Regions from separate parts of the Halomonas sp. DN3 genome, predicted to be linked through region 1. Evidence: predicted binding sites of a transcription regulator. Region 1 holds the regulator's gene; each other region holds the start of a gene.

What was found. The regulator sigma-54, encoded in region 1, starts transcription at its own class of promoters, with help from an activator protein. The targets are predictions, from matches to a motif close to TGGCACNNNNNTTGCTNT.
Region 2: glnA (glutamate--ammonia ligase) is a predicted target of sigma-54. The motif match lies at 3,421-3,438, and genes of this name have one in related genera.
Region 3: NKF27_RS13085 (hydrogenase small subunit) is a predicted target of sigma-54. The motif match lies at 1,683-1,700, and genes of this name have one in related genera.
Region 4: NKF27_RS01745 (circularly permuted type 2 ATP-grasp protein) is a predicted target of sigma-54. The motif match lies at 1,953-1,970, and genes of this name have one in related genera.

The regions. Positions count from the first base shown of each region.
Region 1 covers NZ_CP099965.1:1,720,269-1,726,289, forward strand. The annotation lists gene rapZ (RNase adapter RapZ) at 1-369, opposite strand, end outside; gene ptsN (PTS IIA-like nitrogen regulatory protein PtsN) at 423-908, opposite strand; gene raiA (ribosome-associated translation inhibitor RaiA) at 914-1,222, opposite strand; gene NKF27_RS07625 (RNA polymerase factor sigma-54) at 1,382-2,794, opposite strand; gene lptB (LPS export ABC transporter ATP-binding protein) at 3,065-3,790, opposite strand; gene lptA (lipopolysaccharide transport periplasmic protein LptA) at 3,790-4,320, opposite strand; gene lptC (LPS export ABC transporter periplasmic protein LptC) at 4,333-4,908, opposite strand; gene NKF27_RS07645 (HAD family hydrolase) at 4,905-5,471, opposite strand; gene NKF27_RS07650 (KpsF/GutQ family sugar-phosphate isomerase) at 5,504-6,021, opposite strand, start outside.
Region 2 covers NZ_CP099965.1:4,386,779-4,392,799, reverse strand. The annotation lists gene NKF27_RS19020 (hypothetical protein) at 1-229, opposite strand, end outside; gene typA (translational GTPase TypA) at 582-2,408, opposite strand; gene NKF27_RS19010 (glycosyltransferase family A protein) at 2,575-3,105, opposite strand; gene glnA (glutamate--ammonia ligase) at 3,620-5,026, shown strand; gene NKF27_RS19000 (DUF4124 domain-containing protein) at 5,178-5,831, shown strand.
Region 3 covers NZ_CP099965.1:3,021,328-3,027,348, reverse strand. The annotation lists gene NKF27_RS13095 (M18 family aminopeptidase) at 1-1,224, shown strand, start outside; tRNA gene NKF27_RS13090 (tRNA-Met) at 1,384-1,460, opposite strand; gene NKF27_RS13085 (hydrogenase small subunit) at 1,867-2,961, shown strand; gene NKF27_RS13080 (nickel-dependent hydrogenase large subunit) at 2,961-4,775, shown strand; gene cybH (Ni/Fe-hydrogenase, b-type cytochrome subunit) at 4,793-5,569, shown strand.
Region 4 covers NZ_CP099965.1:377,357-383,377, reverse strand. The annotation lists gene NKF27_RS01750 (alpha-E domain-containing protein) at 1-400, opposite strand, end outside; gene NKF27_RS01745 (circularly permuted type 2 ATP-grasp protein) at 405-1,862, opposite strand; gene NKF27_RS01740 (transglutaminase family protein) at 2,447-3,385, shown strand; gene NKF27_RS01735 (phosphatidylglycerophosphatase A) at 3,456-3,944, shown strand; gene NKF27_RS01730 (fasciclin domain-containing protein) at 4,120-4,638, opposite strand; gene NKF27_RS01725 (hypothetical protein) at 5,042-5,305, shown strand; gene NKF27_RS01720 (hypothetical protein) at 5,302-5,520, shown strand; gene NKF27_RS01715 (Na+/H+ antiporter family protein) at 6,002-6,021, shown strand, end outside.

The DNA of each region.
Region 1 (6,021 bases):
CTGTTCGGACTCGATGGCCTCCGCCAGGGTCATGTCGCTATCACGGGTCAGGGGGTGACGGCGCCGCGTGTGGGAATAACGCTCGAGCAGAATTCGCGCATCACTGGTCAGGTAGACCACCTGGCAGTCGATCGGACTCTGCTTGAGGGACGCCAGCTGGGCGGGGAAGCGTTCCAGCGCCTCAGGCAGGTTGCGGGCGTCGACGCTGACGGCGATACGGCGGGAATGACCGTTTTCCAGCTCGTCCACCAGGGCGCCCAGCAAGGTCGCGGGAAGGTTGTCGATGGCGTAGAACCCCAGGTCCTCCAGGGCCTGAAGGGCCACGGACTTTCCCGAGCCGGAGCGACCACTGATGATCACGAGCTGCATGTCCTGTCTCCTTGGGCAGGCGTCCATTGCTGATGGCCTAGGCAAGGCCGCGATCAGGAGGGAGTGTCGTCCCCTGGCGCCTGCTGGCGGATGGCTTCCTGCAGGCGCTCGTGAAGCTCGCGCTGGGAGCTGGCGTGGCGCAGACGGTGACGTGTGTCGGCGTCGTTCATGACGCCGGCGACCTGGCCGAGCAGGGCGAGATGGGCGTCGTCGGCCTCTTCCGGTACCAGCAGCACGAACACCAGATCGACGGGCTCACCATCGATGGCATCGAAGTCGACAGGTTCCGCGAGTTTGAGGAAGCCGGAGATGGGCGCCTTGCAGTGGGGGTTGCGGGCATGCGGAATGGCGACGCCATTGCCGATGCCGGTACTGCCCAGGCGCTCACGTCCGATCAGCCGACTGAAGACCTCCTGGCTGTCTAGGCTCGGGGTGTTCTGCGCAATGAAGGTGCTGAAAAACTCCAGCACCCTCTTCTTGCTGCCTCCCGGGACATCGAACAATGTGCGCTCGGGAGGGAGAATGGCTTCCAATGTCATGAGAGTCAGCGAATTCCGGCGCCTTGGGCGCGGGCTTGGGATTTTTCCTTGTGCTTGACCAGCTGGCGGTCCAGCTTGTCGGCAAGGGCGTCGATAGCAGCATACATGTCGCCGTCCTGCGCTTCGGCATGCAGGTCGGCACCGGCGGCGTGAAGGGTGCAGGCGGCCAGCTGGCGTTCCTTTTCCACCGAGAGGGTCACCTGGACGTTGGTGATGTTGTCGTAGTGGCGCTCCACACGGGTGAGCTTCTCTTGTACGTAGTCACGCAGGGGATCGGTCAATTCGACGTGGTGGCCGGTGATGTTGACTTGCATGACAGGCTCCTTGCTCTTTCGGGTGGTGGCTTGATTGTAACCCTTTTTCCGATCCTGCAAACCCCCTCGACGCTACGCAGAAAGACGCAGATGTCATGCGAAATTTCAAGTGCTTGCGCTTTCCCGATAACTAGGCTAGCGACGCCGCAGCGCAAGGACTCAGCGCAGTCGCTTGCGCTCGCTGGAAGACGGAATATTCATGGCTTCCCGGTACTTTGCCACGGTGCGTCTGGCGACATTGACGCCGTCTTCCGCCAGCAATTCCACCAGTTTGCTGTCCGACAGAGGTTTGCGGGCAGGTTCCTTTTGAATCAACGATTTGATCATGGCGCGGATGGCGGTACTGGAATGGGCGTCGCCATCCTGGCCGACCTGGCTCGAGAAAAAATACTTCAACTCGAACACGCCGCGAGGCGTGTGCACGAACTTCTGGGTGGTCACGCGGGAGATGGTGGACTCGTGCATCTCCACCTTGTCTGCGATATCGGCCAACACCAACGGTTTCATGGCCGCTTCTCCCTGCTCGAGGAAGTCGATCTGACGCACCATGATTTCCCGGCCGACCTTCAGCAAGGTGTCGTTGCGGCTGGACAGACTCTTGATCAGCCAGCGCGCCTCCTGCAGGTGGTCCTTGAGGAACTGGTTGTCCTGGCTCTTGTCTGCGCGCCGAATCAGAGCAGCGTAGTCGGGCTGGATGCGCAGTCGGGGCATTGCATCCGGATTGAGTTCAACGCGCCAGCCCTCTTCGGTGTGGCGTACCACCAGGTCGGGAATGACGTAGTCGTTGTCGCTGTCACCGAACTGGCTGCCGGGACGTGGGTCGAGGCTCCGGATCAGCTCGATGACGCTGTCGAGTTGGTCGTCATCGAGTCCTAGTCGGCGCTTCAGCAGGCGTCGGTCGCCGCTGGCCAGTGCCTCGAGAAACTGACGTACCAGTCGTCCGGCCTGGGGCAGCAGGACGGTATCGCGAGGCAGGCTATCCAGTTGCAGCATCAAACACTCGCGCAGGTCGCGGGCGAACACTCCGGTCGGTTCGAACTGTTGCAGCCGAACCAGCACCGCCTCCACCTCGGCGAGGGGAGGGGGGCGACGACCGTCTTGCTCGAGCCCCTGGGCAATGTCATCCAGTGTCTGCTCGAGATAGCCGTCGGCGTTGACCGCGTCGAGCAGGCTCTCGGCGATCAGGCGCTCCTGGTCGCTGACGTCGAGCATCGCCAGTTGCCAGCTCAGGTGGCTGTGCAGTGACTGGGAGCTTGCCTGGCGCTCGAAATCCGGCGCCTCGCCACTGCCGGCGGGGGTGGTGCCCAGGTCCTGGTAGGTGTCGGACCAGTCGCTGTCCACACTGAGTTCCGAGGGAATCTGATCCGCCCAGTCATCTTCCACGGCTTCCCTGGTCTGCTGTTCGCCGAACTCGTCCTCGAGTTCGAGCATGGGGTTGGCCTCCAGCGCCTGCTGGACCTCCTGGCGCAGGTCCAGGGTCGAAAGCTGCAGCAGGCCGATCGCCTGTTGCAGTTGCGGGGTCATGGTCAGCTGGGTACCGATGCGCAGCTGCAGTGACGCCTTGAGGGCCATGGGTCGGGATCCACCAGTGTTGTCGAAAGGCTTTACCCTAACGACGAGTCATCAGACATGCAAGCATCTTGCCAAGTTGGTGTTTTTTGACCTATGGGAGGGAGTGAAAAGGTCGATGTGGAACAACTTGGTAGGGGGGGAGGTGCTTCTTTCGAGGGAGGCCCTGTGTGCAAGGTGAGGCCGACCCTTTCGGGGTCGGCGGTTGGATGCTGATGCTGGCAAGTGTTGCGGCCGCTTGATGCGACTGCGGCTGTCGGGCGGCCCTGCGGTCTAGAGGCGGAAGTTCTCGCCCAGGTAGACCTCCTTGACGCGCTGGTTGGCGAGGATGGACTCGGCGCTGCCCTCGGCGATGATCTGGCCGTCGCCGACGATGTAGGCACGATCGCAGATATCGAGGGTCTCGCGCACGTTGTGATCGGTGATCAGGACGCCGATATCGCGGGCCTTGAGTTGACGAATGATGGACTTGATCTCGCCCACCGAGATCGGGTCGACCCCGGCGAAGGGTTCATCGAGCAGGATAAAGGCCGGCTCGGTGGCCAGGGCGCGGGCGATCTCGACCCGGCGCCGCTCCCCGCCGGACAGGCTCATGCCGGGGTTGTCGCGAATATGGCTGACGTGGAAGTCCTCGAGGAGCTGCTCGAGACGTGCTTCTCGGCCCTCGCGGTCGAGGTCCTTGCGGGTCTCGAGGATCGCCATGATGTTGTCGGCCACCGACAGCTTGCGAAAGATCGAAGCCTCCTGAGGCAGGTAGCCGATACCGGCCAGCGCGCGCTGGTGCATGGCCGCGCGGCTCAGGTCCCGATCATCGATGCTGATGCTGCCGGCGTCGGCTCTGACCAGGCCGACGATCATGTAGAAGGAGGTGGTCTTGCCGGCCCCGTTGGGGCCCAGCAGACCGACGATGCTGCCCTGCTCGATCGACAGGCTGATGTCCTGGACGACGCGACGCTTCTTGTAGCTCTTGGCCAGATGGCGAGCGTGGAGAGTCTTCATCAGTTTCCTTGGCTTTCCGGCTCGAGGGTCATGCGAATGCGCTGCTCGCCCTGGACGCCCTGGGCGCTGGAGCGGGCCTGGACCACGCGGCGATCGAGGAAGTACTCCAGATAGGCACCGTCGAAGGTGTCATTGGCCTTGTGCAGCTCAGCCTGGTCGATCAGCTCCATGCGCCGTTCGGCCACGTGGTAGATCACCTTGCGGCCCCAGCCCTTGACCACCGGTTCTTCCGGGGATGGCTTCTGCTCGAGGTAGGCGCGGGAGCCGGTCGCGGTCGCCAGTGACAGTTGTCCCTGGTCGTTGCGCTGGATCTCGACGCGTTCGCCGGTGAGGATCATGCTGCCTTGCACAATGCGCACGTCGCCGGTATAGACCGCGGTACCGGCGCGATCATCGAGATCCAGCTGGTCGGCCTCCACCTGAATCGGTGCGCTGCGATCACTCTCCAGCGCCAGGACACTGCTGCCGGTGGCGCCGGCGGCCAGGCCAAGGGCCAGGGCAAGCAGGAGGGCGGGACTTGGACGCATCATGGAAGGGGCTCCTTATTGAGGCTCTGGCGGATGATGACCGGTGACATTGTCGGTCAGGCGAGCGGTATTGTCATGGATCCAGGCGTCGAAGCGCTCCCCTTGCATCTGTTGAGGGGGTTGGCGTAGGACGGCTGGCGTTTCGCTCCAGACATGGCCACTGTCGCTGTCGTAGACCAATACCTCTGTATCAAGCTGCCAACGCTCCGCGGGGGCCTCGAGATGGGCGTCGCCTGACAGGGTCAGGGGGTTGCCGTCCGGACCCAGTTCACCGTTGTCGGCGTCGGCGATCCACTCTCGGCCGCTGTCGTCGATCAGCGCAAGGTCCGGCTGGTCCACCCGGGTGACGTCGTCGAGCGGTGTGTGCACAAGGCGTGGCGTATCGATGCGCTGATGGGGGGTGCCCTGGGCATCGAAGCGGGTCAGGCGGGCATCCACCAGGTAGTAGTCGGGCTCGCCGGCCTTGTCATTGGGTACCAGGTCGGGGACGTTGCTCTCGCGGGGGTCGAGCAACGTCAGGCCGCCACCGAGTACCAGCAGCAGGATGACCAGCCAGAAGCGAAAGCCTGGACGCAGTGCGCTCAGTTTCATGTCAGCGGTCCGTTGCTCAGGTAGCTGTCGATGATATCGTCGAGGCGGCCCTGGGCCATCAGCAGGGTGTCGGTGATCTCGCGCACCGCGCCATGTCCGCCGGCAACCTGGGTGACCCAGTCGGCGTGCTGACGAAGGTAGCAGGGGGCGCCTGGCACGGTGATGCCGACCGCACTGCGATGGATGCAGGGCAGATCCGGCAGGTCATCGCCGCAGTAGGCGACCTGGTCGAGGGTCAGGCCCAGCGAATCGCACAGCGATTCAAGGGCGGGCAGCTTGCGCTCGACCCCTTGCTGTACGTGCTCGATGCCGAGTGCTCTGGCTCTTTGAGTGACCATGGGGGAGCTGCGCCCGGTGATCAGGGCCACCTGGATGCCGGCGCGCTTGGCCAGCTTGAGGCCGTGGCCATCCAAGGTGTTGAACGCCTTCAACTCGGAGCCGTCGGCGTGGAAGTACAGTCGACCATCGGTCAGTACGCCGTCCACGTCCAGCGCCAGCAGCTTGATGTGGCGCAGGCGCTCCACCAGTTCCGGCGCGAGGGAGGCGAGAAGCTCGTGAGACATGACGGCGTTCCTTGTAAAGGGATAAATGAGGCTCAGATGACACCGGCGGCCAGCAGGTCGTGCATATGCAGTGCACCGACTGGGCGCTGCTCGTCATCGACCACCGCCAGGGCGGTGATCCGGCCTTCCTCCATCAGCTTGACCGCTTCCGCCGCCAGGGTGGCGGGGCCGATGCGTCGCCCGGGGGTGGTCATCACGTCATCCACGGTAAGCGAGCTGAAGTCCTGATGGCGATCCAGGGTACGGCGCAGGTCGCCGTCGGTATAGACCCCGGCCAGGGTGCCGTCGGGGGACACCACGCAGGTAAAGCCGAGTCCCTGACGGGTGATCTCGAGCAGGGCGTCGCGCAGCGGCGAGCCCGACGGTACCGAGGGCAGCCGGTCGCCGGTATGCATCAGGTCGGCCACGGTCAACAGCAGTCGCTTGCCCAGGCTGCCGCCCGGGTGGGACAGGGCGAAATCCTCGGCGGTGAAGCCGCGGGTCTCGAGCAGCGCCACCGCCAGGGCGTCGCCCAGCGCCAGCGCTGCGGTGGTCGAAGAGGTCGGGGCCA
Region 2 (6,021 bases), 2.2 Mb from region 1:
TATTCTTGGTGCGCTCGCCTGTGCGCACGGAGATCAGGGCGACCACGTCGCCGATGCTGGCGGTGTCGTCGTCGACCCTGGCTTCCACCCTGACCCTGACCGAATAGCCATGGTAGCGGCCGGCGATGATACTGCCGACGTGGGCGGTGGGGTATTCGTCGGGCTTGTCGGCGAAGTAGCGCTGAACGCTGTCAGCGCCGGGATCATCCCATTCGACGTGCTTGTGCATTCGCGTATCTCCTTGTTCGCGAAGGATGACGGTGCCCCATTAGCATAGACCGCAACTAGGGCGGTCGCCGTCTTCACCCCTAACGGTTATCAGTCTGCATCAATTGTGGCAGCGCTCGGCCCGGAAAGTTCCACTGAAGTCGCGCCATGGCCGCGCCTGGGCCTCGCCAAGCAGACGACGATGCCCGACGGCCACAAACGACGATGCCCGCCATTGAGAGCCGGGCATCGATATTGTCGATACCGCAAAACGACAATGCCCGCCATTGAGAGCCGGGCATCGATATTGTCGATACCGCAAAACAACGATGCCCGCCGGGAGGCGGGCATCGATGAAGCGAGAAACGCAGCGCTTACTTCTTGGAGGCGCGCTTGCGCTCGTTCTCGGTCAGGAACTTCTTGCGCAGACGAATATGGTTCGGGGTGATCTCGACCAGCTCGTCGTCATCGAGGAACTCGATGGCCTGTTCCAGGGTGAAGCGCACCGGCGGGGTCAGCACGATGTTCTCGTCGTTGCCGGAAGCGCGCATGTTGTCGAGCTTCTTGCCCTTGGTGGGGTTGACCACCATGTCGTTGGCGCGGTTGTTGATGCCGACCAGCATGCCTTCGTAGACCTCGGTGCCGTGGTCGATGATCAGCTTGCCGCGCTCCTGCAGGGCGTACAGGGCGTAGGCCAGGGCCTTGCCGGGAACCATCGACACCAGCACGCCGTTACGGCGCTCGATGGAGGCGTCGGGCTTGAGCGGGCCGTAGTGGTCGAAGCGGCTGGTCAGGATGCCGGTACCGGAGGTCAGGGTCAGGAACTGACCACGGAAGCCGATCAGGCCGCGCGCCGGGATGATGAAGTCCAGGCGGACCCGGCCCTTGCCGTCCGGGTTCATGTTCTTGAGCTCGCCCTTGCGGTAGCCGAGCTCTTCCATGATGGCGCCCTGGTGCTGCTCTTCGCAGTCGATGATGACTTCTTCGTAGGGCTCCTGCTTCTCGCCGTCGATCTCGCGGATGATGACCTCGGGACGACCCACGGCCAGCTCGAAGCCTTCACGACGCATGCTCTCGATCAGCACCGACAGGTGCAGCTCGCCGCGGCCGGAGACGATGAACTTCTCCGGGGACTCGCCTTGCTCGACACGCAGCGCCACGTTGTGGATCAGCTCCTGGTCGAGGCGATCGCGAATGTTGCGGCTGGTGACGAACTTGCCGTCCTTGCCGGCAAACGGTGAGTCGTTGACCTGGAAGGTCATGGACACGGTGGGCTCGTCGACGGTCAGTGCCGGCAGTGCCTCGACGGCGGCCGGATCACAGATGGTGTCGGAGATCGCCAGGTCGTCGATGCCGGTGATGCAGACGATGTCCCCGGCGGTGGCCTGCTCGGTCTGTACCCGCTCGAGACCCAGGTGGGTCATGACCTGGCCGACCTTGCCCTTGCGGGTCTGGCCTTCCTTGTTGATGACCACCACCTGCTGGTTGGGCGAGATGGCGCCGCGGGTGATGCGGCCAAGGCCGATGACGCCGACGTAGCTGGAGTAGTCGAGTGCCGAGATCTGCATCTGCAGCGGGCCGTCGAGTTCGACCTTGGGCGGCTCGACGATGTCGACGATGGACTGGAACATCGGCGTCATGTCGTCGGACAGCTGGTCAGGCTCGGGGCCGGCGATGCCGTTGAGGGCGGAGCAGTAGATGATCGGAAAGTCGAGCTGCTCGTCGCTGGCGCCGAGGTTGTCGAACAGATCGAAGATCTGGTCGATGACCCAGTCCGGGCGTGCGCCGGGGCGATCGATCTTGTTGACCACCACGATCGGCTTGAGGCCCTGATCGAAGGCCTTCTGGGTGACGAAGCGGGTCTGCGGCATGGGGCCGTCGACGGCGTCGACCAGCAGCAGTACCGAGTCCACCATCGACATCACGCGCTCGACCTCGCCGCCGAAGTCGGCGTGTCCAGGGGTGTCGACGATGTTGATGTGGTAGTCCTGTCCCTCGGGGGAGTTCCAGCGGATCGCCGTGTTCTTCGCCAGGATGGTGATACCGCGTTCCTTCTCCTGGTCATTGGAGTCCATGATGCGCTCCTGACCCTCGGCCTTGCGGTCCAGAGTGCCAGACTGACTCAACAGCTTGTCGACCAGGGTGGTTTTGCCGTGGTCGACGTGAGCGATGATGGCGATGTTGCGAAGATTCTCGATCACGACGGGATCCTGCTGGAAAAAGTGGGGCAGCATTATAGGGCCTGGGCGATGACAACGACCAGCCTTGTTGGCGCCAATCTCGGCATCGATCCTCAAGATGCTGAACTATCAAGCACCTGCGAGGCGAAAAAAGTAGGCGAAATCGGCAGAAAGGGCGATCTGACGCTCAGGCGCGCTGTACGACCATCTTGGCGCGACAGGCCTTGAGGCGAGTGGCGAGGTCCTCCACCGCGCTCAGGTCCAGCGACGGGTCGAAGCCTCCCAGTCGATCGAACCAGGTGCGTTCGACGCCCAGGGCTCGGGTCGGAGTCCGTCGCAGCAGGCTGAACAGCGACAGCGGACAGGGACGCGCGGGACGCACCACCGGGCGAGAATCATCGCAGGCGGCTGCCATCATTCGCTCGACCCAGTGGGTATCCAGGGGGCCGAGGCAGAAGCCGAGCATGTGTCCATTGCTGTGGGAGGCGGCCAGGTTGAGGCGACGCCCCATGGGGGCGGGCCGACTACGCACCTGACGATAGCCGACGGTGTTCTGTTCGCCCAGTTCGCCCAGTAGAGGTGGCGCCATATCGCCATCGTCGATGACGAGGATCTCGCCGCTTCCCTGGAAGAGGGCGACCTGCTGGCGTGCTTCCGCGAGCCGGCGAGGCAATTCCTTGCCGGTAAGGCGGGCATCAATGATCAAGCTGATTTTCACGACGACACTCCGAGGAGGGTGACGCCGGCCGGCAGGGGAGGCGGTCGGAGTCGAACGTAATAAAGTGTATCTTTGCGTTGCGAAAGGTTCCAGCGCCCACTGACACCTCGCGATCGCCCCGGCAGAGTTTATAGCTCCTGTCACAAAGTTCCAAAGTGGTGCGTTTCTGTATTTATTGCACTTTTGTGGTGCATTAAGTGGCGTCTGCTAAAGTCTGCATCCCTTTGTGCCCTAAGCTGGCGCAACCGAAGCGGTTTGATAAATAACCTATGAAACAATGTGTTGGAGTTTTTCTGGTCGATGCTGGTGCAATGCTGGCACGCAATCTGCATTGTGGTTGGCAGTGTCATCGTGTCGCGCACGTTGCCATGGGCAGTGTCCCGGGAGCGTGCTACAAAGGATCCCGGTACCCCTTTTGTTCCCTGGATCATCCCCCGTTTCAAACCGGTGACATGGGATTGGCGCCGTTGCGCAACGCTCGAGTCACGAGACAAGTTCCACTCTGGAGGACCACATGTCAGACAAGACCCTCGCCCTGATCAACGAACATGATGTGAAGTGGGTTGACCTGCGCTTCACCGATACCCGCGGCAAAGAGCAGCACGTCACCATTCCGGCCGCTGAGGTCGACGAAGAGTTCTTCGAGAATGGCCAGATGTTCGATGGCTCCTCCATCAACGGCTGGAAGGGCATCAACGAGTCCGACATGATCCTGCGTCCGGAGGACGGCACCGGCTTCCTCGACCCCTTCACCGAAGACGCCACCCTGATCCTGCGCTGCGACATCATCGAGCCGGCCACCATGCAGGGCTACGAGCGTGATCCGCGCTCCATCGCCAAGCGCGCCGAGGCCTACCTGCAGTCCTCTGGCCTGGGCGACACCGCCTTCTTCGGCCCCGAGCCCGAGTTCTTCATCTTCGACGAGGTGCACTGGAAGGCCGATATCGAAGGCGCCATGTACAAGATCAGCTCCGAAGAGGGTGCCTGGTCCACCGACCGCGCCGTCGAAGGTGGCAACCTGGGTCACCGTCCGCGGGTCAAGGGCGGCTACTTCCCGGTTCCGCCGGTGGACAGCTTCCATGACATGCGCGGTGCCATGTGCAACACCCTCGAGGCCATCGGCCAGAAGGTCGAGGTGCACCACCACGAGGTGTCCAACGCCGGCCAGAACGAGATCGGTGTTGCCTTCAACACCCTGGTCAAGAAGGCCGACGAAGTTCAAGAAATGAAGTACGTGATCCACAATGTGGCTCACGCCTACGGCAAGACCGCCACCTTCATGCCCAAGCCGCTGGTCGGCGACAACGGTAGCGGCATGCACGTCCACCAGTCGTTCTGGAAGGACGGTCAGAACCAGTTTGCCGGTGACGAGTACGCGGGTCTGTCCGAAATGGCGCTGTACTACATCGGCGGCATCATCAAGCACGCCCGCGCCCTGAACGCCTTCACCAACGCTTCTACCAACTCCTACAAGCGTCTGGTGCCGGGCTTCGAAGCGCCGGTCATGCTGGCCTACAGCGCCCGCAACCGTTCTGCGTCCATCCGTATCCCGTACACCGCAAGCCCGAAGGGCAAGCGTGTCGAGGCGCGTTTCCCCGACCCGACCGCCAACCCCTACCTGTGCTTCGCGGCGATGCTGATGGCCGGCATCGACGGCATCAAGAACAAGATTCATCCTGGCGACGCCATGGACAAGAACCTCTATGACCTGCCGCCGGAAGAAGGCAAGGCCATCCCGACCGTGGCCGAGAGCCTCGACCAGGCGCTGGCAGCCCTCGACGAGGGTCGCAGCTTCCTGACCGAAGGCGGCGTCTTCACCGATGACATGATCGATGCCTACATCGAGCTGAAGAACGAGGACGTCGAGCGTCTGCGCATGACGACCCACCCGATCGAGTTCGACATGTACTACAGCTGCTGATCGGCACAGCGCCTCGTGCGTTCCGTCGGCCCCGCGATCATCGCGGGGCCGATTTTTTTGCGCGGGCCTTGCGCCTGGGCAAGGGATCCCCTTGGCGCGGGTCGTGGCGGCCGTCATCCTCTTCAGGGGACGGTCGCTGAAGGCAATCACGATGATGCAGGGATGGACGGGCAGGGCAGGCCGGGTGTCGGGCGAGGGCGAAACTGCGCCGCTGATACGGTTGTTGCTGGTGGCGATTGCCTTGCTGGTATCGTCCGGGCTGGCATTGATCGTGGCCGAGGCGGTGCCCGCGAGTACGATCTATCGCAGCGTCGGTGCCGACGGCGTCGTGCGCTACAGCGACACGCCCTCGGCCGGCGCCCGTGAACTGGATCCGCCGCCGTTGTCCAGCGCCCCCGCGCTGGATGTGGCATCGCCCTCCAGGCCTGCGGCGCCTTCCGTTCCAGGTCCAGATGGCGACGCCGATGTCTTCCAGCCCCACGATGTCCTGGCCATCGCCTCCCCGGCGGATGACAGCGTGTTGCCCACTGGAGTCGGGGGACGGCTCAAGGTGCTGGCCGCAATCAGTCCCCCGCCGGCAACGGGGGACCGTCTCGGCTTGGAGGTCGACGGCGTGCTGGCCACCAGCGTCAGCGGCAGCGGTCCTCTGTGGCTCACCAATCTGGAGCGTGGTGAGCATCGCCTGGGACTGGTGGTGCTGGCCCCGTCGGGAGAGGTGCGTCAACGCAGTGCCGACATCGTCATCCATGTGCAGCGTGCCAGCCGCCTGCTTCCCGCCAACCCCCTTCGTCCTGCGCCGCCCTAGTCCGCGATCTCCGGGCCTTGTGCGGACAATGATCCAGACGAGACTGCCCTGCACCAGGTTGGTGCACTAAAATGGTGCGCAAGTGCGCCGGCGGTGACCCGCTTCCTCGACACGAGCACCGTGCTGGCGCTTGCGCGGCGGGAGTGTGCCACAGGCACCAAGGCTGGCCCGCTTCTTGCTTTGAATGTTG
Region 3 (6,021 bases), 1.3 Mb from region 1:
ATGGCTCAGCGGCTCGAGGACGCCGGCTACCGTCGTCTGTTGGAGACCGATAGCTGGGATTTGGTTCCCGGTGACCGCTTCTACGTGACCCGCAACGATTCTTCGATTATCGCCGTCAACCTGCCGAAGGGCCAGCCGGTCACCAGTCTGCGCATGGTCGGCGCCCATACCGACAGCCCCAACCTCAGGCTGAAGACCCACGCCGGCCAGACGTCTGCGGGCTGGCTGCAGCTTGGCGTGCAGGTCTACGGCGGGGCACTGCTCGCGCCCTGGTTCGACCGTGACCTGGGCCTGGCCGGGCGTCTGCATGTCCGTCACGCCGATGGGCGGGTCGAGGGCGTGCTGCTCAACGTTGCCGAGGCCATCGCCATCATCCCGAGCCTGGCCATCCACCTGGATCGTGAAGCCAACGACGGCAAGGCGATGAATGCCCAGACCCAGATGGCGCCGGTGGTGCTGCAGGGCGGCAAGGACGACGACCTCGATCGCCTGCTGCTGGCTTGGCTGGAGCAGGAGCACGGTCTGACCGGGGTGAAGGTGCTGGACTTCGAGCTGGGCTTCTATGACCTGCAGCCGCCGTCGCTGGTGGGTGTGGGCAAGGAACTAATCGCCAGCGCCCGCCTGGACAACCTGCTGTCGTGCTTTATTGGCCTGGAGGCGATGCTCGACGCCGACGGCGAACAGGGCATGGTGCTGGTCGCCAATGACCACGAAGAGGTGGGTAGCGCCAGCGCCTGTGGCGCCCAGGGTCCGTTCCTCGCCGACGTGCTCAAGCGGGTGAATGGCCTGGTGGGTGAGGGCACCGAGGAAGGCTATATCCGCCTGATCCAGTCCTCGCGGATGATCTCCTGCGACAACGCCCACGCGCTGCACCCGAACTTCAAGGACAAGCACGACGCCCAGCACGGCCCGAGCCTCAACGCAGGCCCGGTGATCAAGACCAACGCCAACCAGCGCTACGCCACCAACAGCGCCACGGCGGCGATGTTCCGTGATCTGTGCGAGCAAGCTGAGGTGCCGGTGCAGACTTTTATCACCCGGGCGGACATGGGTTGCGGCAGCACCATCGGCCCCATCACCGCAACGGAGTTGGGGGTGCCGACCCTGGACGTGGGGGTGCCCCAGTGGGCGATGCACTCGGTCCGCGAGACCGCTGGCAGCCAGGATGTGGAACACCTGACCCGCGCACTGACGGCTTTCTTCAACTCGGCCGAACTGGTGTAGGTCCAGCGCTCGCAGCGCTTGCCGCAAGACTGAAACGACGACAGAGCGCCTGGCGGGTAACCGCCAGGCGCTCTGTCGTTTGCGTCGGTGTCGAATCGTCGCATTGGAAGGCACAACAAAAAGGCCCGTCGATCGGTGATCGACGGGCCTTTCGGTATCTGGTGGCTACGCCCTGACTCGAACAGGGGACCCCATCATTATGAGTGATGTGCTCTAACCAACTGAGCTACGTAGCCTTTGGATGGCGCCGTATTCTACGGATTGCCAGCTTATTGTCAAGCACTTGGCGCCGTGTAGGCCACGGCGGCGACAGCGCAGCGCGCTGGAAAGCCGGCTACCACCAGTGTGCCGTGTAGCGCGAGTTCTGTGCCGGCGTGACGGAGGCCGCTGGAAAGGGCGCTACCGCCATGTGGTGGTCAAGCGCGCCAAGTGTTTGAAAAGACGTGCTCCCCGCAATCTGGCACGGGCCTTGCCCTGTAGTTGAGGGAAACAACAACAGGCGATCTGGATGGCTTTTCGTGCAGGCCTCGTGCAGGCCTCGAGTCGGCTTCTGGCCTTGGCCGTATCGAGGGCAGGCCGCCTCCAGATCAGGGGATCACGCCGGTGGCGAGATCCAGGACCACGACAGGGGAGTCGTTGCCGATGGAGCCCATCGAAACCTTCTACGACGTGATGCGGCGACAGGGGGTCACGCGTCGCTCATTTCTGAAGTTCTGTTCACTGACGGCGGCGGCGCTGGGGCTCGGGCCGGCCTACACCGCCAAAATTGCCCACGCCATGGAGACCAAGCCGCGCACGCCGGTGATCTGGGTGCACGGGCTCGAGTGCACCTGTTGCTCGGAGTCGTTTATCCGTTCGGCCCATCCGCTGGTCAAGGACGTGGTGCTGTCGATGATCTCGCTGGACTACGACGACACCCTGATGGCGGCGGCGGGGCATCAGGCCGAGGCCGCCCTGGCCGACACCATCGAGCGCTACAAGGGCAACTACATCCTGGCGGTGGAGGGCAACCCGCCGCTCAACGAGGACGGCATGTTCTGCATCGTCGGTGGGCGGCCCTTCGTCGACCAGCTGCGCGAGACCGCCGAGCACGCCAAGGCAGTGATCTCCTGGGGCTCCTGTGCAAGCCACGGCTGTGTCCAGGCGGCGCGCCCCAATCCCACCCGGGCGACCCCGGTGCACAAGGTCATCACCGACAAGCCGATCATCAAGGTGCCGGGCTGCCCGCCGATCGCCGAGGTCATGACCGGGGTCATCACCTATATGCTGACCTTCGACCGGCTGCCGGAGCTCGACCGCACCGGCCGGCCCAAGATGTTCTATTCCCAGCGCATCCACGACAAGTGCTACCGCCGGCCGCACTTCGACGCCGGCCAGTTCGTCGAGTCCTTCGATGACGAGGGCGCCCGTCGCGGCTACTGCCTGTACAAGGTGGGCTGCAAGGGCCCGACCACCTACAACGCCTGTTCGACCATCCGCTGGAACGAAGGCGTGAGCTTCCCGATCCAGGCCGGCCACGGCTGTATCGGCTGCTCCGAAGACGGCTTCTGGGACAAGGGCTCCTGGTACGCCCGGCTGCAGGACGTGCACCAGTTCGGCATCGAGGCCAACGCCGACCAGATCGGCGGCGCCGTGGCCACCGGGGTGGGTGGTGCGGTGGCGGTCCACGCCGCCGTCAGCGCCTTGAAACGGGCGCAGGTCAAGCGCCAGTCGTCAGCCAACAGGGAGGAAGCCTGATGACGCAGATCAACACCCCTAACGGGTTCAATCTGGACAGAAGCGGACGGCGTATCGTCGTCGACCCGGTGACCCGCATCGAGGGGCATATGCGCTGCGAGGTCAACGTGGATGACAACAACATCATCCGCAACGCGGTGTCCACCGGCACCATGTGGCGCGGGCTCGAGGTCATCCTCAAGGGCCGTGACCCGCGCGACGCCTGGGCCTTTGTCGAGCGCATCTGCGGCGTCTGCACCGGCTGTCATGCGCTGGCCTCGGTACGCGCGGTGGAGGACGCACTCGACATCCGCATCCCGCGCAACGCTCACCTGATCCGCGAGATGATGGCCAAGGTGCTGCAGTGGCACGATCACGTGGTGCACTTCTACCACCTGCACGCGCTGGACTGGGTTAACCCGGTCAATGCGCTGCGGGCCGACCCGCGGGCGACCTCGCAACTGCAGCAGTTGACCGGCCCCAACCATCCGCTGTCGTCGCCGGGCTATTTTCGCGACGTCCAGAATCGCCTGAAGACCTTTATCGAGTCCGGCCAGCTCGGGCTTTTCAAGAACGGCTACTGGGACAATCCCGCCTATCGGCTGTCGCCAGAGGCGGACCTGATGGCGACGGCGCACTATCTTGAAGCGCTGGACATGCAAAAGGAGATCGTCAAGATCCACACCGTGTTCGGCGGCAAGAATCCCCACCCCAACTACATGGTCGGCGGGGTGCCCTGTGCCATCAACATCGACGGTGACCTGGCGGCGGGCGCACCGCTCAACATGGAGCGGCTGAATTTTGTGCGCGCGCGCATCGAAGAAGCCTTCGCCTTCTCTAAAAACGTCTATATCCCCGATGTCATCGCCATCGCCAGCTTCTACAAGGACTGGCTCTACGGTGGGGGGCTGTCCGCCACCAACGTGATGGACTACGGCGACTACTCCAAGGTCAATTACGACAAGTCCACCGACCAGCTCAAGGGCGGCGCCATCCTCGGCGGCAACTGGAACGAGATCCACGAGGTGGACCCCACCGACCCGGAGCAGATCCAGGAGTTCGTGGCCCACTCCTGGTACCGCTACGACGACGAGTCCCGTGGCCTGCACCCCTGGGACGGCGAGACCGAGCACCACTACGAGCTGGGCCAGGGCACCGTCGGCACCCGCACCCGGATCGAGGAGATCGACGAGGCCGCCAAGTACTCCTGGATCAAGTCGCCACGCTGGCGTGGCCACGCCATGGAGGTGGGGCCGCTGTCGCGCTACATCCTCAACTACGCCCAGGGCAATGACTTCGTGATCGACCAGGTGGACTCGTCGCTTGCTGCCCTGAACCAGCTCGCCGGCACCCGCCTGACGCCGAAGCAGGCGCTGCCGACCACCATCGGCCGCACCCTGGCCCGCGCCCTGGAAGCCCACTACTGCGCGTCCATGATGCTCGATGACTGGCATGAGCTGATCGCCAACATCCGCGCCGGCGACCTGGCTACCGCCAATATCGAGAAGTGGGACCCGGCGTCCTGGCCCCAGGAGGCGCGCGGTGTCGGCATGGTTGCGGCACCCCGGGGCATGAACGGCCACTGGATCCGTATCAAGGACGGCAAGATCGAGAACTACCAGTGCATCGTGCCGACCACCTGGAACGGCAGCCCGCGGGACCCGGAGGGCAATATCGGTGCCTTCGAGGCGTCACTGCTGAATACGCCCATGGAGCGACCGGACGAGCCGGTGGAGATCCTGCGCACGCTGCATTCCTTCGATCCGTGCCTGGCCTGTTCCACCCACGTGATGAGCGAAGACGGTGAAGAACTGTCTCGCGTCACCGTCAGATAGCCGGGGGAGGGTGTCCCATGTCCCATGACTCGAAAGCGTCATCATCTGCAACGGCCAGCCCGGAGGATTCTCAGGCAGGCAAGCTAGGCCCCGGGGAGGAACGGGTGCTGCCTTCCTCGGTCAAGCAGACGTCTGTCTACGTCTACGAGGCGCCGCTGCGGCTGTGGCACTGGACCAACGCGGCGGCCATCCTGGTGCTGATCGCCACCGGCTACTTTATCGGCAAGCCGTTGCCGACGGTGTCAGGTGAGGCCAGCGATCACTTCGTGATGGGCTATATCCGCTTTGCCCACTTCACTGCGGGCTACATCCTGGCGATCGGTTTTCTGTTTCGCTTCTACTGGTCGCTGGTCGGCAATCACCACGCCAAGCAGCTGTTTCGCTTGCCGCTGCATCGTGGCCAGTGGTGGCGTGAGGTGTGGTTCGAGCTTCGCTGGTACCTGTTTCTGGAGAAGCGCCCGCGCAAGTACGTGGGCCACAACCCCCTGGCGCAGTTGGCGATGTTCATCTTCATCACCCTCGGCACCCTGTTCATGATCGTGACCGGAATGGCGCTCTACGCCGAGGGTGCCCTGCGTGGCAGTTGGCAGGACACGCTGTTCGGCTGGGTCATCCCGCTGGTGGGCCAGAGCCTGGACGTGCACACCCTCCATCGTCTCGGCATGTGGGTGATGATCACCTTCATCATCATCCATGTGTACGTGGCAATACGTGAAGACATCATGTCCCGCCAGAGCATCGTCTCGACCATGATTTCGGGAGAGCGCACCTTCAAGGATGACGACCCCTCGTAGTTCGTTGTCGTTGCTTGCCGTGACTTGTCATGCTCGCAGTTACTCGTTAGCCCTGCCGTTGAAGGGCGTAAGCGCTGACCGTTGGCGCCGGAGGCTTCACCGAGAATATCAGGTGAGGTCTCCGGCGCTTTTTGTTGGCGTTCAGGGAGGTTGGCGAGGCGCGTGCATAGGCCGGTGGGTGAGGCATCTTGGCCGGGCATTAATCAGGTAATCACAAGTCACCTTTTGAAACGTTGTTGCCCGGTGTTTTATGAAAAAGATTCTCTTTGAGTCGGCGGCTATTGGACTTTTGTAGGGTTATATACCATGTGGCTGTGCCGAAACGATGGGCATGTTTTTTATTGAAAGGTGGCGGCGTTATTCTGCGGAAATGGTCGAGATTTTCTTCAGGTCATCGTGGATATGTGCATGTAAGTGGCTGCTGTGGTGTGAAAAACCGCTTTCGCATGTGC
Region 4 (6,021 bases), 1.3 Mb from region 1:
AGCGCTCTCGGCGTCCCGGGCCGAGGCCCACATCGGCGTGGGCACTGGCGGTCATGTAGAGCTGGTTGATTTCTTCCCAGACCTCCCGCGGTACCACGTCCCGCGTGGTGCGCAGATTCTCGCGGGCCTGGGCAAGGGCGGACAGGATCGAGCCGGAGTAGCGTCGGTCGGCACACAGGAACTGCACCACGTTGCGATCGTTGGGCTCGTCGTAAAGGGTCTCGAACACCTCGGCGCCCCCGGTGATATCGACCATCGCCGCCCATCCCAGCGGTTGGCGGTAGGGCATGTCGAGCATCAGGTGACTGGAGACGTTGATCAGGCGGGCGGTATCTTCGGCACGCTCGATGTAGCGGGCCATCCAGTACAGGTTTTCGGCGACTCTGGAAAGCATCAGCATGGTCTCAGTCCTCCCCCGTCTCGACGATCCAGGTGTCCTTGCTGCCGCCCCCTTGGGACGAGTTGACCACCAGCGAGCCCTTGACCAGGGCCACACGGGTCAAGCCACCGGTGGTGACGTAGGCGCCGTCCTGGCCCGACAGGATGAAGGGGCGCAAATCGACGTGGCGCGGCTCGGGCCGGCCATCGAACAGCGTGGGGGTGGTGGACAGGTTCAGCATGGGCTGAGCCATGTAGTTGCGTGGGTTCTCCTGGATCAGCCTGGCGAAGGCATCACGCTCGGCCTGGGAGGCCTGGGGGCCCATCAGCATGCCGTAGCCGCCGGACTCGTTGGCGGGCTTTACCACCAGTTCATGCAGGTGCTCCAGCACATAGCGGCGGTCTTCCTCGAGCATGCACAGGTAGCTCGGCACATTGGGCAGCAGTGCCTCCTGATCCAGGTAGTACTTGATCAGTTTCGGCACGAAGGCGTAGACCACCTTGTCATCGGCGACACCGGCCCCCGGGGCGTTGGCCAGCGCCACCTTGCCGCTGCGCCAGGCCCGCATCAATCCGGGTACGCCCAGTACCGAGTCCTTGCGAAACGCCTCCGGGTCGAGGAAGGCGTCGTCGACGCGGCGGTAGATCACGTCCACACGGGTCAGCCCCTGGACGGTGCGCATGTAGACCACGTCGTCGTCATCGACCAGCAGATCCGGCCCCTCGACCAGCTGCACGCCCATCTGCTGGGCCAGGTAGGCGTGCTCGTAGTAGGCCGAGTTGTAGATACCCGGGGTCAGCACCACCACCTGGGGATCGTCCCAATGGCGTGGCGACATGCCCGCCAGCATGTCGTAAAGCTGGGGCACATAGTCGTCCACCGGATGAATCTTGCCCGAGGCGAACAGCTCCGGCAGCACGCGCTTGGTCACGTTGCGATTCTCGAGCATGTAGGACACCCCGGACGGTATCCGCAGGTTGTCCTCCAGCACGTAGACGGTGCCGTCGCCACCACGCACCAGATCGGAGCCGCAGATATGCGCCCAGACCCCGTGGGGCGGATCGATCCCTACACACTGGGGGCGAAAGTTGACGGATTGCTCGAGCACCGCCGCCGGCAGCACGCCATCCTTGACGACCTTCTGGTCGTGGTACAGGTCGTCGATGAACAGGTTGAGCGCCTCGACACGCTGCTTGAGGCCTGCCTCGGTGCGTCGCCACTCGTCGGCGGGGATGATGCGAGGCACGATGTCAAAAGGCCAGGCGCGGTCGATCATGCTGCCCTCGGAATACACCGTGAAGGTGATCCCCATGGTGCGAATGGCGATCTCTGCTGCGTTCTTGCGCTCTTCCAGCTCGTCAGGGGCAAAGCCCGCGAGCACGTCACACAGCATCTTGGCCGCCTCCCGCGGCATCCCGGGCGTCGCCACCAGTTCGTCATAGAACCCTGCGCAGTCGTACTGCTGCCAATCCACATGGCTCATCGGCACACCCTCGATTGTTTTCGGCATCCGGCGACCCGACCACGACGATGGCGCCCCCGCCCTCGACCGCACCGGGTCCCTCCTTGCTGTATAGCAAGCCCTGTACCAGACCGCCGAGAATAGGCCGCAGCGCCGAGCCTTCTCGCCGAATGGGCTGGCGCAATTGAGCAATTTGGACAAAAAGCGATCACTTTTGCGGACCGGCAGTGCCCCACGAGCCAGCAAGAAGGGGCAGCGAGCACCGATCTGGTGCAACCATGGCGACCCCCGGCAAGCGCGGGCGGTAGCCCTCGGCAGCCCTTGCAGAAGCCGGTCGATGGCACCTGCTGCTGACGACGCCCTCCTTTCGGGCTTGAGAGACAGGCAGGAGTCGGGTACATCTTGTCGCCACGGTTCGGGGGGGATATCGTCACCTTCTGCAACATTCGCCGACACCCAGGAGCCTCCTCGCGTCCCATGCCTGCCTCTTCTCGTTCCGCCCTCCCCTGCTCACACGCACCGCTGTCCTGCCCTGCTCAAGACAGCGGCGCCAGGCGGTGCCGTCTGGCCAGCCTTGGCAGGGGTGTCACGGCGGGATCCGGCAGATGATCTATCGACTTCGCCACACCACGCGCTACCACTACAGCGAGATCGTGACACTCAGCGAGAACGAGGCCTGCCTGATGCCCCGTGAAATGGCCTACCAGCAGGTTGCCTGGGCGCAATTGTCGATCTCGCCGGGCGAGTCGCTACGCCAGAGCCGACAGGACGCCTTCGGCAACCATATCGCGCTGTTCGCGGTCGACACCCCCCATACCCAGCTCGAGGTCACGCTGGAGGCGCAGGTCATGACCTCGCCTCGCGCCACACCGCCGCAGGCCATCATTAGCTGGGAGCGGTGTCGAGAGCTGTTGGCAGACTGCCGCCAGCCAGGTTTCCGCGAAGCACAGCCGTTTCTTGAAAACTCCGCCTATATCGAGCGCCGCCCGCTGCTCGCCGCCTGGGCCGAAGACTGTTTTCCCGCTGGTGGCGATCTGGTGGACTGCGTGGAGCGGTTGAACCGTCGCATCCATGAGGAATTCCGCTACGACAGCGAGTTCAGCGACCTGGAGACGACACCGTCCCAGGTGCTCCAGCATCGCCGTGGGGTGTGTCAGGACTTCTCCCACCTGGCCATCGCCACCCTGCGCTCGGTGGGTCTGGCCGCGCGCTACGTCAGCGGCTATCTCGAGACTCGACCGCCTCCAGGACAGCCTCGACTGATGGGCGCCGACGCCTCCCACGCCTGGTTCTCCGTGCTGATACCCGGCTGGGGTTGGCTCGACTTCGACCCCACCAACGGTGTGCGCGCCGGCGAACGACACCTGTTGCTTGGCTGGGGCCGCGACTACGAGGACGTGGCGCCGCTCAAGGGCGTGGTGACCGGTGGTGGGCGCCAGCGCCTCGAGGTGGAAGTGGACGTTGTTCCCGCCGGGGAAGTCGCGGCCACCGGCCCGACCTCCGCCAGCCCTGGCGATCACCCGGCAGCGCCGATGGCCGGCTGATACGCTGCCCTTTATATTACGCAGGCTCTGCCCGGCCTTGCCCTGCCTACCGTCTTCCAGGAGAGATTCCATGCAGGACCTGTTGATCTGGATCGCCACCGGCTTCGGCCTGGGCTATTCCCCCTGGGCACCGGGGACGGTCGGCTCCCTGATCGGACTACCGGTCGCCTGGTGGCTGTTCCGGCTACCGCTCGGCACGCGCCTGGCCGTTACCCTGACGCTCCTCGTGCTGGCCGTTCCCGTCTGCCACTTCGCTTCGCTGTGGCTGGGCGGCGGCGACCTGCCCCAGATCGTGCTCGACGAATGGGTGGCCCTACCCATCGCGGTGCTGGCCTTCTCGCGCTACCGACGACGCATCATCCTGCCGCTGGGCTATCTACTGTTTCGCCTGTTCGATATCTCCAAGCTGTCTCCGGTACGCGAGATCGAAGGTATTGGCGGGGGACTCGGCATCGTCGCCGACGACGCAATGGCGGCATTGTATGCAGCCCTCACCCTGGTACTGCTGGTGCGCCTGACCCGCCGCTACTGGCAGCGAGATCCCGAGCAGTCCTCATAAGTCAGCCAGCACTAGCCACTGCTTATTGCATCCACAGCCCGACACAAAAAAACCGCCCTCGACGGGCGGCCAAACGGGACAGGGATCTATCGAAACAGTGACCGGGGGAACTCGTGCCCGGCCTCTGGCGACCAGTGCAGCAGATGCTGCACTGGCGTCAGTTAATCAGCATCGGTTATTCAGGGATCAGCACGCTGTCCACCACGTGGATCACCCCATTGCTGGCCTTGACGTCGGACTCCACCACGGCGGCATTGCCTACACTTGCCGAGCCTTCCTGGGCGTCGATGGCCATGTCGGTTCCCTGCAGGGTGGTCACCTCGGATGACTCCTCCAGTGACACTTCTCCTTCCACCATGTGGTAGGAAATGACCTCGACCAGACGTCGGTGGGAGGCCTTGTCGTCGCTCATCCACTCGTCGAGCTGTCCTGGCTGCAGGGTACCGAAGGCTTCGTTCGTTGGAGCAAAGAGCGTATAGGTTTCATCTCCCTCTAGCGGCTCGTCGAGGCCAGCCTTCTCGACAGCATCAAGCAGTGTCGAGAAGCGTCCGTCGGCCTGGGCGACTTCGAGCAGATTGCGTGAGGGATCCTGCTGTTGCTGCTGATCCGCTTCGGCCACCCCGCCAGCGAGCAGCGCTACGCCGAGCACGCAGCTCGGCAGGAACGACGTTGCGGCAGACATTGCTTTTTTCATGCTCTCGCCTCCTTGCGGTGATTGCTCCGAGATGTCGCGTCGCCACTGCACGCCTCCCGGGAACCTCTCTGTCGGGGCTGTTCAACCAGGACGACGCAGTTCATGTACAAAAATTAGATCAAGAACAAGTAATGTACAAGAAAAAGTTTTACGACAGCTTTCGCCACTCCGATCATCAAAGCGTCATCTTTTGACGTCATGATATGGGCGCTGCTCGGAAAGACGGTAATGACGGCGAAATGCCGATACGCTTCCGGCGACCGAAAACCTATACAATACTTGCATATCAAGCCTGGTGATGAGAACCTTTCGTACCGTTGAGGCTCGGCCAGGAGGGCCATACGCAGCCTCGCTTCCACAACGGAACGAACGACGGCACGTCATGCGCCAAGGAGGGCGACCCGTGTACTACCCGATTTCCTGTACCCGCTGTGGCCACGACCTGGCCAGCACACCGGGACCTGTAACGGCTCAGCCCAATGACTGGGAAGAGCTGAACTGCACCGAGTGCGGTGAGTTTCATGCCACCCTGGGCGCCTGGGAAGAACAGCAGACGCCGGACCGCCTGCGCTTTCTCAACAAGTCTCGCAGCCTGATGATGGCCATGCGACGTGAGCACGATGCCTTGATCGAGCAGCAGCACACCAAGGGAGAGCGAGTCGCATGATCACCGTCGCCCTGGACCTGAGCTGCACCATCTGTGGCCACTCCCGCTTCACGCTGCCTGTTGGTCAAGACGACGGCGACAGCGTTCACTGCGCCAACTGCACCGCCTACAAGTGCAAGGCCATGGACCTGGAGCGCGCGCTGATGGCGACTCTGCCACCGTCCATGCCTGCAGTACCGACTTCCTCTGGCGCCGCCCAGGCGGTACCCGCCTGAGCGATGGCTTGAGAGACAGCGATTCAGCGCCCCGCTTTTCGCCGACGCGTCCTGGCGATTCACGCCGCCCCTTCCGGGGCGGCGTTTTTAATGGAAGGCAGCGTAGCCGCGTCTTTGCTTTCTTCCTTTCCTCCTTTCCCCCCTTGCCACCATGGCGGCGACTATCGAGACAGCTATCGAGGCAACTATCGAGACCAGTGCGGGCCACGGCCCAGGTTTGGGGTATCATTCGCCCGCTAGCGAACGGCCGTCAGGCTTCAACCTCCCCTAGAAGAGGACCAGCCCTCCGCGGTAACGCCACGCTCGCCGGCACTCTCACGCCCCCTGGACACGTGGCTCATGACGAGCCGGAGACCCCATGCAAGAGACCGCCCTTACCGACCCTTCTCCCAAGGCAAACCGTTTTGCCCGCACCCGCGCACTGCCGACCATTGCTCTGTGCGCCCTGATCTACGCCTCGACCCTGGCCGTCGGCTACCACATCAACGCGGCGGTGTTGAC